DNA from 2 places in the Agathobaculum faecis genome. Region 1 is predicted to be linked to the other one. Evidence: predicted binding sites of a transcription regulator. Region 1 holds the regulator's gene; the other holds the start of a gene.

Region 1 (8,053 bases):
ACGAGCAGACCAGACTGGTCTCAGCCAGCGCCTCGGGTATGGAATTGATGAGGATCTCGTCGCCCTTGGCAAAACCTTTCTGCACCAGCGCGGAAAAACCGCCGACAAAGTTGACGCCGGTAGCCGACGCAGCGCGGTCGAGCGCCCTGGCCAGCGGCACATAGCTGTCCGCATCCGTCACTGCGCCGATCATCGCGATCGGGGTGACCGAAATACGCTTGTTGATGATCGGGATACCCAGCTCGCGCTCGATCTGCTCGCCGGTCGCGACCAGCTTTTCCGCGCGGCGGGTGATTTTGTCATACACCTTGTCCGCCAGCACATGGATGTCGCTGCTGGCCAGGTCGCGCAGCGAAATGCCCATCGTGATCGTGCGGATGTCGAGGTGCTCCTCCTCTATCATCTTGATGGTTTCCAGTATATCTTTTGTGTTGATCATTGACATAATAATAGTCCCCGTATTTACCCATAACAGGATATTTTTTCTTCCGCACGCACTCTTCCCGCGCGCAGCGCCGTTTGGCGGAAAATGTCGTTTTTTATATTTTGTGCATCGCGTCGAAGATATCCTCATGCATGGTATGGATCTTCATGCCAAGCGTTTCTCCGTCCTGATCGAGCAGGTCGGCCAGCGCGGTGAAATCCACCGTACACTGATCGATATTCACCAGCATGACCATGGCGAACATATCCTCCATAACATTCTGCGAAATATCGACAATATTCACCCGATGCCTGTACAGCGTGTCGGATATCTTAGCGATAATGCCCGTGCGGTCCTTACCGACCACCGTGATAACTGCGCGCATGTTTTATTCCTCCAAAAAATTAATTGATTATTGTTCCCCCATGTCCGGCTGGCCAGCCGCGACAATGGTGTTGATAATACTGTTGGATACCAGGAACCCCTTTTCGGTCAGGTACCAGCGCGTACCCTGATGGGCGACCAGCTCGTTTCCCATCAGGCCGCGGAACGCTTCCTCATAGGGTGTGGAGTCGATGTTATACCGTTTCTCCAAATCGAGGAAGTCCACCCCGTCCGAGGTACGCAGGCGTACCATCAGGTATTCGCCCTGCCGCTGGAACGTCGGCACCTCGTCCTCGTCCCGCAGGATATCCTCGCCGCTTATGTAGGCCTTGATGTCGCGCGCGAACTCGAACCGGCGCCCGTTCATAAACGAATGCGCGCCCGGCCCCAGCCCCAGATACTCGGACAGGTCCCAGTATTTCTGATTGTGGCGCGACCGAAAGCCCGGACGGGCGAAGTTGGATATTTCATAATGCTCAAAGCCGTCCTTGCGGAGCAGCTCGCACATGGCGAGATAGGTGTCCGCCTGCGCGTCGTCATCGGGCAGAGTCGGGTTTTCGCGCCCCATCGGCGTGGCCGGTTCGAGCTTCAGCCCGTAGCAGGACAGATGCTTCGGACCGAGCGCAAGGCACTGCTCCACCGAGTCGAGAAACCGCTCCTGCGTCTGCCCGGGCAGGCCGTACATCAGGTCCAGACTGATATTGGAAAAACCTTTCTCCCGCGCCAGGTCAACCGCATCCTTCGCCTGCTGGAACGTATGGAGGCGGCCGATGGCCTTCAGTTCGTCGTCATGTGCGGACTGCACACCGAACGACAGCCGGTTCACGCCCTGCTTTTTCATCATTTCCAGCATTTTTTTATCCGTGCTTTCCGGATTGCACTCGACCGTGATCTCCGCGTCATCCGCAAGGGGAAACTTGTTCCGCACCTCCTGCAGGATGCGGCCGAGGTATTTCGGCCCCAGGCATGTCGGCGTGCCGCCGCCAATATAGACCGTATCCACCGTGTAGCCGCTGCACAGCGCGCCGTAGGAGCGGATATGGGTCAGCAGCGCCGAAACATAGTCTTTCATCAGTTCCTTGTCCGGCACGGAGTAAAAATCACAGTAGCCGCATTTCTGCACGCAGAACGGGATATGCAGGTACAGGCCGAGCGGCTTGTTTCGATAACTAAATTTACTCATGATTCCTCGTCCAGCTTGAGCACCGCCATGAACGCCTCGGTCGGGATCTGCACCGTACCGAGCGAACGCATCTTCTTTTTACCTTCCTTCTGCTTTTCCAGCAGCTTCTTCTTGCGGGTGATATCGCCGCCGTAGCACTTGGCGAGTACATCCTTACGCATCGCCTTGACCGTTTCGCGCGCAATCACCTTGCCACCGATCGCGGCCTGGATAGGCACCTCGAACAGCTGGCGCGGGATATTCTCCTTGAGCTTTTCACAGATGCGGCGCGCGCGGCCGTAGGCCTTCTCGCGGTGGACAATAAAGGAAAGCGCGTCCACCTGGTCGCCGTTGAGCAGCATGTCCACCTTTACCAGGTCGCTCGGCCGGTAGTCGAGCAGCTCATAGTCAAGCGAAGCGTAGCCTTTGGTGCGCGCCTTAAGCGCGTCGAAAAAGTCGTAGATGATTTCATTGATCGGCATTTCGTAGTGCAGTTCGACCAGGTTGGAGTCAAGATACTGCATATCCTTGAACACGCCGCGGCGCTCCTGGCACATGGGCATGATATTGCCGACAAATTCTTGCGGGGTCATAATGGTGGCCTTGACGAACGGCTCGCGCGCCTCGTCGATCAGGCCGGGGTCGGGGTAGTCGTGCGGGTTGTCGCAATGGACAACCGCGCCGTCGGTCCGCACGATCTCATACACGACCGAGGGCAGCGTGGTGACCAGGTCGAGGTCGAACTCGCGTTCAAGCCGCTCCTGGATGACCTCCATATGCAGCATGCCGAGGAAACCACAGCGGAAGCCGAAGCCCAGCGCGACCGAGCTTTCCGGCTCGAACGACAGCGCCGCATCGTTGAGTTGGAGCTTTTCCAGCGCGTCGCGCAGGTCGGGGTATTTGGAGCCGTCCTCGGTATAGATGCCGCAGAACACCATGGGCTGCGCCGGACGGTAGCCGGGCAGCGGCTCCGCGGTCGGCCGTCCCGCCTCGGTGACCGTGTCGCCCACACGGGTATCGGACACGGTCTTGATAGACGCGGTAAAGTAGCCGACCTCGCCCGCGCACAGCTCCCGCTGGGGCGACAGGCCGAGCGGCAGCATATAGCCGCATTCGAGTACCTGGAACTCCGCACCCGTGGCCATCATTTTCACCCTCATGCCCGGCCGGATGCTGCCGTCCATCAGCCTCATATAAACAATAACGCCCTTATAGGGGTCGTACTGGCTGTCAAAGATAAGCGCGCGCAGCGGCGCGTCTGCGTCGCCCTGCGGTGCGGGGATGTCGGACACGATGCGTTCGAGTACCGCGTGGATGTTGATATTCATTTTGGCCGAGATCTCCGGACTATCCTCGGCTGGGATACCGATGATGTCCTCGATCTCCTGCTTGACGCGCGGCGCGTCCGCCGCGGGCAGGTCGATCTTGTTGATGACCGGTACAACCTCCAGCCCCGCGTCAATAGCGAGGTAGGTGTTGCCCAGCGTCTGCGCCTCGATCCCCTGTGCCGCATCCACCACCAGCAGCGCGCCCTCGCACGCGGCGAGCGAACGAGAAACCTCATAATTGAAGTCCACATGCCCGGGCGTGTCGATCAGGTTCATCTCATAGGTCTGGCCGTCGTCGGCCTCGTATTCCATGCGCACCGCGCGCGCCTTGATCGTGATGCCGCGCTCGCGCTCCAGATCCATATTGTCAAGCAGTTGTTCCTCCATCTCACGCTGGGACACGGCCTTGCACTGTTCGAGCAGGCGGTCCGCCAGCGTCGACTTGCCGTGGTCGATATGCGCGATGATGGAAAAATTCCGTATTTGCCCGCGATTTTTCACACCGAAAGCTCCTTACCTTTCCTTAATAGCAATATGGAAATATTATACCACGTTTTACGCCGCCCCACAAGCATACTTTTGCACAAGCGGGCCGCCCGCTCCCCTGCTCTTTCCAGCACATTAGCAGTCCCTATCCGGCTGTGACAGCCCGTTTCCTATCATTTAACAAAATATTCATAAACGAGACTTGACTTTGCCGCTACGCGGTGGTAAATTAGTTTTAGCACTCAGATAGGCGGAGTGCTAACCCGTTTTCACACAGGAAAGGAGTCCGCTCAGGTGGAGCTTTCGGAACGAAAAAAGCAGATCCTCAAGGCCATCATCGGCGATTATATCCGCACAGCCGAGCCAGTCGGCTCCAAGGCACTGACCGAGGGGCATGCGCTTCCGTTTTCCTCCGCCACCATCCGCAACGAGATGAGCGAGCTGGAGGAAATGGGTTTTCTGGAAAAGCCGCACACCTCCGCCGGCCGCATTCCTTCGCCGCAGGGCTACCGTCTTTATGTTGACGAGCTGATGGAGCAACCGGCTGAAACGCCGGACGACGCCGCGCCGCTGCAGAGCATCCTGCAGACCAAGGTGCGCGAGCTCGACCATTTGATACGCGAGGCGGGCAAGCTGATTTCCAGCCTGACCAATTACGCTTCCGTCGCGATCACCCCCGCCATGACCCAGGCATCCATCCGCCAGTTCGAGATCATCGCCATTGACAAAATGAATTTTGTCATCGTGGTTGTAACCGACTCCGGCTCGGTCAAAAATAAAATGGTGCGGACCATGACCGACGTCACCAAGGACGAGGCCGAGCTTCTCACCTATGTCCTCAACCAGACGCTGACCGGCCTGCCGCTCAGCCACATCACGGCCGAGCGTTTCGATATCGTGCGCAGGGCCGCGGGATTGACCGCCCTTTTGGCCCCCGTGGCCGAATATGTCGCCGAACTGATCGAAGAGCTGGGGGATCAGAAGGTCTTTCTGGACGGGACCAACAAGCTGCTGCGCTTTCCGGAATACAAGGACCTGCACAAAGCGCAGGCGCTGCTTGACTATATGGAGGATGACAGCCGGCACCTGTTGCCTACGACCCGTAAGATTGAGGGAATCCAGTTCTTCATCGGGCCGGAAAACGGGGAGAACCCGCTTAGCGATACATCCGCGATTTATGCAAAATACGATATCGGCAAAATCGGTCAGGGCGCGATCGGCATCGTGGGGCCGACCCGCATGGATTACGCCAAGCTGTCCGCGCAACTCAGCCGCTTCGCCAAGGGGCTGAATCAGTTGATTGCCGAGACCTTTTTAGACGAGAAAGACGGAAATCCCTGAACATCGGGATTTTCAGCAAATGGAGGCATGAAAACAATATGAGCAAGAAAAAGCAGTCCGATCCGGCCGAAGCCGAGCAGAAGGCGCCGGAAACCCCGTCCGAGGATGAAACGGCAAAGGCCGCCGCACAGGAGGAACAGGCTGCGCCCGCCGAAAACTGGAAAGCAAAATACGAGGAGCTGAATGACCGCTATCTCCGCATGGCGGCGGAATACGACAACTTCCGCAAGCGCAGCCAGCGTGAGCGCGAGCAGGCGTATACGGACGCGGTCAGCCGCGCGGTGACCGCGCTTCTCCCCACCTATGACAACCTTGAGCGTGCGCTCAAGGCCGAGACCGCGGATGCGGAATACAAAAAGGGCGTGGAACTGACCATGACCCAACTGACCGACAGCCTGAAAGGCCTGAACGTCACCGTGATCGAGGCTTCGGCCGGCACCACGTTCGACCCGAATTTCCACAACGCCGTGATGCATGTCGAAGATGAAGCGCTGGGAGAAAGCGTGATCGCCGAGGTATTCCAGCAGGGCTTCCAGATAGGCGACAAGGTGATCCGGCACGCGATGGTAAAGGTTGCAAACTGAAAACCCTATAGGGGACTTCAAAAGTCCCCTATACGAAAGCAATTTCCTTTGAAACTTGCTTTCGACATCCGAATGCCGCCGTCCAAGGCGGCTGAATCGAGGAATAAAATCCGAGATACATGCTCTCGGATTTTATGGAACTTTCCGCTTGCGGAAAGTTCCTGATAAACGCGCGCGTCACCGCGCATCCCTGATACAGAGAAAACAATATCGAATCATATAAAGGAGTGCTATCAACATGGGCAAAATCATTGGTATCGACCTTGGTACAACAAATTCCTGCGTATCCGTTATGGAAGGCGGCGAGGCTGTCGTCATCCCCAACGCGGAAGGCGCGCGCACGACTCCGTCGGTAGTCGCGTTCTCCAAGGACGGCGAGCGTATGGTGGGCCAGGTGGCCAAGCGCCAGGCTGTGACCAACGCAGACCGCACGATTATTTCCATCAAGCGCCACATGGGCTCGGACTACCGCGTCAACATTGATGGCAAGCCCTATTCCCCGCAGGAGATCTCCGCAATGATCCTGCAAAAGCTCAAGGCGGACGCGGAAGCCTACCTCGGTCAGCCGGTGACCCAGGCGGTCATCACCGTGCCGGCGTACTTCTCCGACTCCCAGCGCCAGGCGACCAAGGACGCGGGCAAGATCGCGGGTCTTGAGGTTCTGCGCATCATCAACGAGCCGACCGCGGCTGCGCTGGCTTACGGTGTGGATAAGGAAGCCGAGCAGAAGATCATGGTCTACGACCTCGGCGGCGGCACGTTCGACGTTTCCATCCTCGACATCGGCGAGGGCGTGCTCGAAGTGCTGTCCACCGCGGGCGACACCCATCTCGGCGGCGACGACTTCGACCAGCGCATCATCGACTGGATGGTCGCGGAGTTCAAGAAATCCAACGGCATCGACCTGTCCGCCGACAGGATGGCCATGCAGCGCCTGAAGGAGGCGGCGGAAAAGGCTAAGATCGAGTTGTCCGGCATGGCGCAGACCTCGATCAACCAGCCGTATATCACCGCGGACGCGACCGGCCCGAAGCACCTCGAGCTGACGCTGACCCGCGCGAAGTTCAACGAGCTGACCGCCGACCTGGTCGAGCGCACCATGGGTCCGGTACGGCAGGCGATGAGCGATGCCGGCCTGTCCGCCTCCGACCTGTCCAAGGTATTGCTGGTGGGCGGCTCGACCCGCATTCCCGCCGTGCAGGAGGCTGTTAAGGGCATCACCGGCAAGGACGGCTTCAAGGGCATCAATCCGGACGAATGCGTCGCGATTGGCGCGTCCATCCAGGGCGGCGTGCTTGGCGGCGAGGTCAAGGACGTACTGCTGCTCGACGTCACCCCGCTGTCCCTCGGCATTGAGACGCTGGGCGGCGTATGCACCAAGCTGATTGACCGCAACACCACCATTCCCACCAAGAAGAGCCAGATCTTCTCCACCGCAGCCGACAATCAGCCGTCGGTTGAAATCCACGTCCTGCAGGGCGAGCGCGAGATGGCTGCGGGCAACAAGACGCTCGGCCGCTTCACGCTGGACGGTATCGCCCCGGCGCCGCGCGGTGTGCCGCAGATCGAGGTTACCTTTGATATCGACGCGAACGGCATCGTAAACGTATCCGCCAAGGACTTGGGTACAGGCAAGGAGCAGAAGATCACCATTACCGCGTCCACCAATCTCTCGCAGGACGAGATCGACAAGGCCATGCACGAGGCTGAGCAGTACGCGGAACAGGATAAGAAGAACAAGGAAGCGGTCGAGGTGCGCAACAACGCCGAGCAGCTTGTCTTCCAGTCCGAGAAAGCGCTGACCGACCTGGGCGATAAGCTGTCCGCCGATGAAAAGGCCGGCGTACAGGCCGAGATCGACAAGGTTAAGGAGGCGCTCAAGGGTACCGACACCGAGATGATTAAGATGGCGACCGATGGCCTGTCCAAGAGGTTCAGCGATCTGGCGGGTAAGATCTACCAGCAGCAGGCGCCGCAGGGTGACCCGAACATGGGCGGCCAGCCGGGCGCACAGTCCGGCCCGCAGGGCGATTTCGTCGACGCGGACTTCACCGAGGTCAAGGACGACGACGATAAGAACAAGTAATTCCATGCCGCGTGGGGCGGGACGGTCTCCGTTCCGCCCTGCGGCATGTCATTTTCCGTTATTTGAGGGAGCATAATGGCTGACAAAAGAGATTATTACGAGGTACTGGGCGTGCAAAAAGGCGCGAGTGAGGACGAGCTGAAAAAGGCTTACCGCCGCCTGGCCCGCAAGTACCACCCTGATCTGAACAAAGACAATCCCGATGCGGCCGACAAATTCAAAGAGGTCAACGAGGCCTATGAGGTCCTTTCCGACGCG
Region 2 (8,053 bases), on a different contig from region 1:
CTTCCTCTCCGCCGGAAATGCCAACGCCAAAGTATTGGATGCCTTTTTCGGAAAGCATCCGGCTTCTCCGTCGGGTGTCTTCAAAAAAGGAATTTCCCCCATCCAGAAGAATATCACCTGTGGCCAGCAGAGGGAGGAGCTGATCGATCACAGCGTCGACCGGTGCGCCCGCCTGGATCATCAGCATGACGCGGCGCGGCCGCTTGAGGGCGGAGACGAACGACTCCAGTGTATAAAACGGCATAAGATTGGGATGCGGGTGCTCCAGCACCACCGCTTCCGTGACCGAACGGCTACGGTTATAGCCGGCAACGCAAAAACCGTGGTCAGCCATATTGAGCGCAAGGCTACGGCCCATAACGGAAAGTCCGATAATGCCGATATCACAAAGCTTCATTTTTCATGTTCCTTTCTTTCTTGGGCATCAAAAACAATACTGACGCCTTGGTGGATGATTGTATGGCCGCAGGCCGCGCCGAGGCGGCCGGTGGCAGAGTCGCGCGGGAAGCTGACCAGATCGCCGGAAAAGCGGTTTGCCGCGAGCAGCCAGCGTCCGTCCGGCGAGAGGGCGATATCACGCGGATGTTCGCCTCCGGAGGGAATGCGCTGAATGACCTGCAGTTTGCCGTTCCTTCGCTCCAAAACGACGATCTGGTCTGCGCCGCGCACCGAGATATACAGGAACCGGTGGTCCGGTGAAAGACGGATCGCGGCGGCTTCGTCTCGCGCGGGGTCGGGGGAGACCAGCAGCGGAACACGCTGAAATAGGCGGAATTCTCTGTTTCCGCAGATATGGAAGCAGTAAAGGGAATTATCCTTTTGGGCGGCTACATACAGGGCTTGGGATGTCTCATCCAAAACGGCGTGCCGCGGGCCGCTGCCCTGCGGAAAGGGGATCGTGCCGCAGGGGGTGTGATCGGGAATATGGAACATGCGAATCTCGTCCAGCTCCATGCAGGGGACCAGCAGCGTATCCGCGTGAAAAAGGACCTGATGGCAGCCCGCGCCGGGCGCTATGGGTATTGTGTACTGAAAAACCGGTGTCTTATCAGCAATCCGGTAAAAAGAAACCGTTCCGGCGTGAAAATTGGCGGTATACCCATACGTCTGATAGAACGCCGCATGGCAGCCTGCGCTTCCCTCGGTGAGGGCTTCCACCTGAAAGGGGTGGGAAGACTGGCGCAGATCCGCCACACAGAGTCCGGCCTTACCTGCACGCCCTACGACCGACGCCAGCAAACCGTCTTGGCGTATGGCGAGGTATTTGGAGTCAGGCACGTCTAAAACGCAGTTCTCTCCTGCCAATTTACCGGATTCGGCGTCCAGAAAAAAACGATAAATCCCCTGCGAGCGGCTGGAATGGTAGGTGCCGACATAGCCTGTAAAGCGATCCATAAGCATTCTCCTTTGGTAAGCCTGCAGTAACTGCTGTTACTGTAATTGTATGGGCTGCGGATGAAAAAAACAAGTCAAAACGCAAACAATACCTAACAAAAAGATGCCAATCAAATATCCTGGGAATTGCTATAGTATACAATTCTGATAGAATTTTGTCAAAGCGCCGCGTTTGAGGCGGCAAAGCAGCCATTTCAGAGAGAAAAAACGAATTATTTGCGGTGCAACATTGAAACGGCTGGCGGTTTGTGGTAAAATAGACCCACTGCTTGAAAAGTAACGAGGGAATTATGAAAATAGGAACTTTTAATCTGCTCAAAACAGAGGGATACGCCAGAAGAGGGGAATTTTGCACCGCCCACGGCGTTGTGCAGACACCGGTGTTCCAAAATGTCGGAACGGCCGGCGCGATCAAGGGCGCGGTTGATGCGTTTGACCTGAAAGCGCTCGGATGTCAAATCGAACTGTCCAACACCTATCATCTGCATGTGCGGCCGGGGGATCAGATCGTCAGGCAAATGGGCGGGCTGCACCGCTTTATGCGTTGGGACGGCCCCATGCTGACCGATTCCGGCGGCTTTCAGGTGTTCTCTCTGGCTACGTTACGCAAAATCAAGGAAGAGGGCGTGACGTTCCATTCACATGTCGATGGGCGCAGGATTTTTATGGGGCCGGAGGAAAGCATGCGGATCCAGTCGAACCTCGGCTCGGATATTGCAATGGCGTTTGACGAATGCATTGAAAATCCGGCACCGCGCGAATATGTTAAAGACTCGATCGACCGGACAACCCGCTGGCTGCGGCGCTGTAAGGCAGAGCTTACGCGGCTCAACAGCCTGCCGGATACGGTAAATCCGCAGCAGATGCTGTTCGGCATCAATCAGGGCGGCACCTATGACGACCTGCGCATCGAGCATATGCAGGCGATTGCAGAGCTTGACCTGCCCGGCTATGCGATCGGCGGCCTCGCGGTGGGCGAAAGCACCGAGGTCATGTATCACATCCTGGATGTGGTGCTGCCGCATGCGCCGGAAAACAAGCCGCGTTATTTGATGGGGGTTGGCACACCGTCCAACATTATCGAAGGCGTGGCGCGCGGCGTTGATTTCTTTGACTGCGTCATGCCGACCAGAAACGCAAGGCATGGACACCTGTTCACGCATAATGGTATTTTAAACATTATGAACGCAAAATATCAGACGGATGACCGGCCGATCGAGGAAGGCTGCGGGTGCCCGACCTGCCAGAGATTCAGCCGTGCTTATCTCCGCCATCTGCTCAAAAGCGGTGAAATGCTATCTCAGCGCCTGTTGGTCATGCATAACCTGTGGTTCTATAACCATTTGATGCAGGAGATCCGTGATGCACTCGAACAGGGCACATTTGCTGCGTTCCGCGCGGAATACAGCGAAAAAATGAGCAAAAGGATATAAGGGTATACCAGGCTTTCTCCTATGTGGAGAAGGCCTTTTTCTTTCATATCCGTGCATAACTCGGCATAGCCTTAAAGTGAAATGGGGTCATGCCGTGCGGATTCAGAAAAAAACGATTCTATATGCGGCCGGAATCCTTGCCTGCGGCAATTTGGCGCTGCAGGCGCTGGGATTCCTTTATCGCGTTATCCTCAGCCACTTTGCCGGCGCGGAGGGGCTTGGCGTTTACCGCCTGGTCAATTCCGCCTATCTGGTACTCAATGCCGGCTGCCTTTCCGGCGTGACCATGGCCTGCTCCCGTCTGAGCGCGGCCAGCGAGGCAAGGGGAGAGCGCGGAAAAATCGGTGCGATCCTCCGGCTGGCGTTCACAGTTTTTTTTACACTATGTACATTCTGCGCGGCGGTCATCCTGCTTTTCGGAAACAGGATCGCGGCCGGATGGCTGGGAGATATCCGGTGCGCCAAGGCGTTCCCGTTCGTTCTATTATGCCTCACGCTGACCGGTGTGGAGAATATCTTCAAGTCCCTGTTTATCGGCCTGGAACAAATGCAGTTTACCGCCTATTCCGAGGTAGGAGAACAACTGATCCGGATTTTATCAGTCGGTATCCTGTTATATGAATACCAGGGAGAGGATTACGGAACGATCGCTATGCTGATTTTTGCTGGCATGGTGGTGAGCGAAGTGTTCAGCGCTTTGTTCCTGACACGTCTGTTCCAGAAAAATATAGCGGCTGGTCAGCGCGCCGGAAGACTCGACGCAGAGACAAGCAAGCAGTTTTTCTTTATCGCGTTGCCGCTTTCCGCATCGGCTTTGGTCGGCAATATCATCAGCTCGGCCGGTTCGGTCCTGCTTCCGCAGCGGCTGATGGTGGCCGGACTGACCTATGAACAGGCACTCTCGGCACTCGGTGTAATCTCCGGTATGGCGATGCCTCTGCTTCTTCTTCCAGTGGCGCTGGTCAGCTCAGTCTGCACCGCTCTGCTTCCGGCAGTCACCGCAGCGCAGGCGGTCGGGAATATCAAGCGCGTGCAGGCGTTAATCGGCAGATCGGTTTCCACCGTCGGCCTGATTGCGCTGCCTGCTACAGCGGTGCTGATTCCGCTTGCGCCGCAGTTGAGCGAGTTCTTCTTTGGCCAGCCGTTGACGGCCGGTTATGTAGCCCTGCTGGGAGCGGTCGCAATCGTCAGTTACTACCAGATGTCGTCCGGCAGCCTGTTGAACGCGCTCGGGCTGCAGCATTTGAATGTGGTCACGGCAGTCAGCGCGGAGCTGGTCCAGCTCTGCCTGATGTATCGCTGGTGCGCACGGCCGACACTCGGCATTTACGGTTATCTGCTCGCCATGCTGCTGACCAGCGCGGGTGCGTTTCTAATCAATTTCTGCATTTTGCAGCGGCATACCGGCTTCGCGGTCCGGCCGCTGCGCCGCTTTGGCGTTCCGCTACTATGCGGCGCTACCCTTTTTTGCTGGACGCGGATTTTCTACTCTGTTCTGCAAGAGTACCTCATGAATGATATTGCTGCACTGGGGGCGACAGTGTGCGGCGCAGGGCTTCTATACGTCGTTGTGCTGCGGCTGTTGGGCATACGTCTGATCCGATATCTGTCCCGCAGAATCGAAAAGCCACAGATGCCAAACGTCTGTATGTGGTAGACCGTCTTGACAAAATACCCCTGAACGGATAAGATTAAGTACAACAGAACGGCTCCTGCCCGGCAGCGGCAGGGGCTTTTTTTCGGAAGAAAAGAGGGAATCGAATGGAACTGACCATGTGCTGCCCGACTCTGTTCGGGCTGGAAGGGATCGTCGCGGACGAACTTCGGTTCGGGGGAAAGCTGGAGGAAGTGCATGCCGAGAACGGCAGGGTTTTATTTGCGGGAGATGAAAATACGCTCGCATGGGCCAATCTGAACCTGCGCTGTGCGGAGCGCGTCCTGATCCGTCTCGGCGTGTTTTCCGCGAAAAGCTTCGACGCTCTGTTCGAGGGTGTGCGCGCGCTGCCTTGGGAGCAGTTTATTCCGAGGGACGGGTCCTTCCCCGTCAAGGGGTACAGCCTGGATTCGGCGCTCCACTCCATACCGGACTGCCAGCGGATCGTGAAAAAAGCGGTGGTGGAACGTTTGGGACATGCCTATGGTCTATCCTGGTTCGAGGAAACCGGCGCGAAATACCAGATACAGTTTTCCATTATGCGCGATACAGCGGAGGTATTTCTGGATACCTCCGGCCTGGGGCTGCATAAGCGCGGATATCGCGCAAACAGCAACGCCGCGCCGTTGCGGGAGACGCTCGCGGCAGCCATGGTCAAGCTGGCACGCTGGCGTGGACGAGAACCGCTGCTGGATCCATTCTGCGGTTCGGGAACGATTGCGATTGAAGCGGCGATGATCGCCCAGCGGCGCGCGCCCGGGCTGCTTCGGTCATTTGAGGCGGAGAAATGGGGTTGCCTTGACGCAGACGCCTGGCGGCTGGCTCGCGAAGCGGCCATCGACCTGACGGATGGCGGCGCGCGGTTTTCGATTGTTGGAAGCGATATCGATCCAGCATGCGTCCAGCTTTCCATGGAGAACGCACGGAAAGCGGGCGTTGCGGGTACGGTGTTTTTTGAGCAGGTAGATGCTGTGCAGCACGATTACAGCGGGGAAGGGGTGGTGTTTGCCAATCCCCCATATGGCGAACGGCTGCTCGATGTGCAGCAGGCGGAAGCGCTCTATCGTGCGTTCGGACGCGCAACAGGGAAATCACCGATGAAGCAGTATATTCTAAGCTCGGACCCGCTGTTTGAGCGCTGTTACAGCCGGCCAGCGGATAAAAGGCGGAAGCTGTATAACGGCATGATCAAATGCGAGCTTCATATGTACTATAAGCACTCAATGCATTCGTCTGCTAAAAAACGAGAAAACGGGTCAAAGTGATTCACAAAAAATTCATAAATTTTATGTCAGTTTTTCCAAAAAAACTCTTGCACAACGAAAAGAGTTGATGTAATATAATAATCGAGTTAGCACTCAGGACGAAAGAGTGCTAAACCCTGATTCAGTCAACTTTAATTTTTATAGGAGGAACCCGTTATGAAACTCAAGCCCCTTTCTGATCGTGTTGTTATCAAGATGATCGAGGCGGAGGAGACCACTGCCAGCGGCATCATCCTCACCGCGTCTGCGCAGGAAAAGCCGCAGGTCGCTGAAATCATCGAGGTCGGCCCGGGCGGCGTTGTCGATGGTAAGGAGATCAAAATGGAGGTCCAGAAGGGCCAGAAGGTCATTACCAGTAAGTACACCGGCACAGAGGTCAAGCTGGACGGCGAAACCTACATCATCGTTCGTCAGGGCGATATTCTTGCAATCGTAGAGTAATTTGAGGAGGTAATTTATCATGGCGAAACAGCTTATTTACGGCGAGGACGCGCGCAAGGCGCTGCAGCGCGGCATCGATCAGCTCGCCGATACCGTTAAAGTTACGATCGGTCCGAAGGGCCGCAATGTTGTTCTGGACAAGAAGTACGGCGCGCCGCTGATCACCAACGACGGCGTCACCATCGCCAAGGAGATCGAGCTTGACGATCCCTATGAGAACATGGGCGCGCAGCTTGTGAAGGAAGTTGCGACCAAGACTAACGACGTGGCGGGCGACGGCACCACCACCGCGACCGTGCTCGCGCAGGCGTTCGTGCGAGAGGGTCTGAAAAACGTGGCTGCGGGCGCAAACCCGATGGTCATGCGTCGCGGCATTTCCAAGGCGGTCAATGCGGCGGTAGAAGCGATCGCCAAGAATTCCAAGGCGGTTGACGGCTCCAATGATATCGCCCGTGTCGGTGCGATCTCTTCCAGCGATGACGAGATCGGCCAGCTGATCGCGGAGGCGATGGAAAAGGTTTCGACCGACGGCGTAATCACGGTGGAAGAGTCCAAAACTGCGGAAACCTATTCCGAGGTTGTCGAGGGCATGCAGTTTGACCGCGGCTATGTCACCCCCTATATGTGCACGGATACCGAGAAGATGGAAGCAAATCTGGACGATGCGCTGGTCCTGATTACGGACAAGAAGCTGTCTAACATCCAGGAGCTGCTGCCGATTCTGGAGCAGGTTGTTAAGTCCGGCAAGAAGCTGCTGCTTATTGCCGAGGATATCGAGGGCGAGGCGCTGTCCACCCTGATCGTTAACCGCCTGCGCGGCACGTTCACCTGTGTTGCGGTCAAGGCGCCGGGCTTCGGCGACCGCCGCAAGGATATGCTGCGTGATATCGCGATCTTGACCGGCGGCACGGTGATCTCCGAAGAGATCGGCATCGAGCTTAAGGACGCCACCATGGATATGCTGGGTTCTGCGCGTCAGATCAAGGTCACCAAGGAAACCACTACGATTGTGGATGGCGCGGGCGACAAGCAGGATATCGCCAACCGCGTAGCCGAGATCCGCGGCGCGATCGAGCGCACAACTTCCGACTTTGACCGTGAGAAGCTGCAGGAGCGCTTGGCGAAACTGGCGGGCGGCGTAGCGGTCATCAAGGTCGGCGCTGCTACCGAGACTGAGATGAAAGAGAAGAAGCTGCGCATCGAGGACGCCCTCAACGCGACCCGCGCGGCTGTTGAGGAAGGTATCGTAGCCGGCGGCGGCGTTGCGTATGTCAATGCGATCGCAGCAGTCGAGGCGCTGGCCGAGACCGCCGAGGGCGACGAAAAGACCGGCATGCAGATCGTTGCGCGCGGCCTTGAGGCGCCGATGGCACAGATTGCGATCAACGCGGGCATTGAAGGCGCAATCGTTGTCGATAAGGTCAAGAATTCCGGCAAGGTCGGCTATGGCTTTGACGCGGCGACCGAGACATATGGCGATATGATCACCAATGGTATCGTCGACCCGACCAAGGTTAACCGCTCCGCGCTGCAGAACGCGGCGTCCGTGGCTTCCATGGTGCTGACCACCGAGAGCCTGGTTGCGGATAAGAAGGAACCTGTGGCTCCGGCTCCGGCTGCACCGGATATGGGCGGCATGTATTAATCCAAATTCCCGTTCGGTTGAAAAAATACTCCGACAATTAAAGTCGGAGTATTTTTTTCATAGGCACGGACACAGCCCTCATTTGTTTTTGCTGTACTTTTACCGCCGGTCATGATATACTGGAGCAAAGGAGGGGATAGTAAATATGATTTTTGGCGTTGACAGTCTCTATATCTGGGTGGCTGTTATCATCATCGGCGTTGCGGTTGAAGCTTTTTCG

The links. The regulator HrcA, encoded in region 1, represses chaperone genes, less so after heat shock. The targets are predictions, from matches to a motif close to TGTTAGCACTCNNNNNNNNNGAGTGCTAACA.
Region 2: H8S45_RS01195 (co-chaperone GroES) is a predicted target of HrcA. The motif match lies at 5,832-5,862, and genes of this name have one in related genera.

What each region holds. Positions count from the first base shown of each region.
Region 1 is NZ_JACOPL010000004.1:52,743-60,795, forward strand. Features, by position in the region: gene H8S45_RS05260 (PFL family protein) at 1-439, opposite strand, end outside; gene H8S45_RS05265 (ACT domain-containing protein) at 540-809, opposite strand; gene hemW (radical SAM family heme chaperone HemW) at 837-1,991, opposite strand; gene lepA (translation elongation factor 4) at 1,988-3,799, opposite strand; gene hrcA (heat-inducible transcriptional repressor HrcA) at 4,079-5,125, shown strand; gene grpE (nucleotide exchange factor GrpE) at 5,164-5,709, shown strand; gene dnaK (molecular chaperone DnaK) at 5,948-7,795, shown strand; gene dnaJ (molecular chaperone DnaJ) at 7,871-8,053, shown strand, end outside.
Region 2 is NZ_JACOPL010000001.1:235,916-243,968, forward strand. Features, by position in the region: gene gndA (NADP-dependent phosphogluconate dehydrogenase) at 1-397, opposite strand, end outside; gene H8S45_RS01175 (lactonase family protein) at 394-1,395, opposite strand; gene tgt (tRNA guanosine(34) transglycosylase Tgt) at 1,686-2,828, shown strand; gene H8S45_RS16700 (oligosaccharide flippase family protein) at 2,923-4,485, shown strand; gene H8S45_RS01190 (THUMP domain-containing class I SAM-dependent RNA methyltransferase) at 4,590-5,747, shown strand; gene H8S45_RS01195 (co-chaperone GroES) at 5,904-6,188, shown strand; gene groL (chaperonin GroEL) at 6,208-7,833, shown strand; gene H8S45_RS01205 (NfeD family protein) at 7,979-8,053, shown strand, end outside.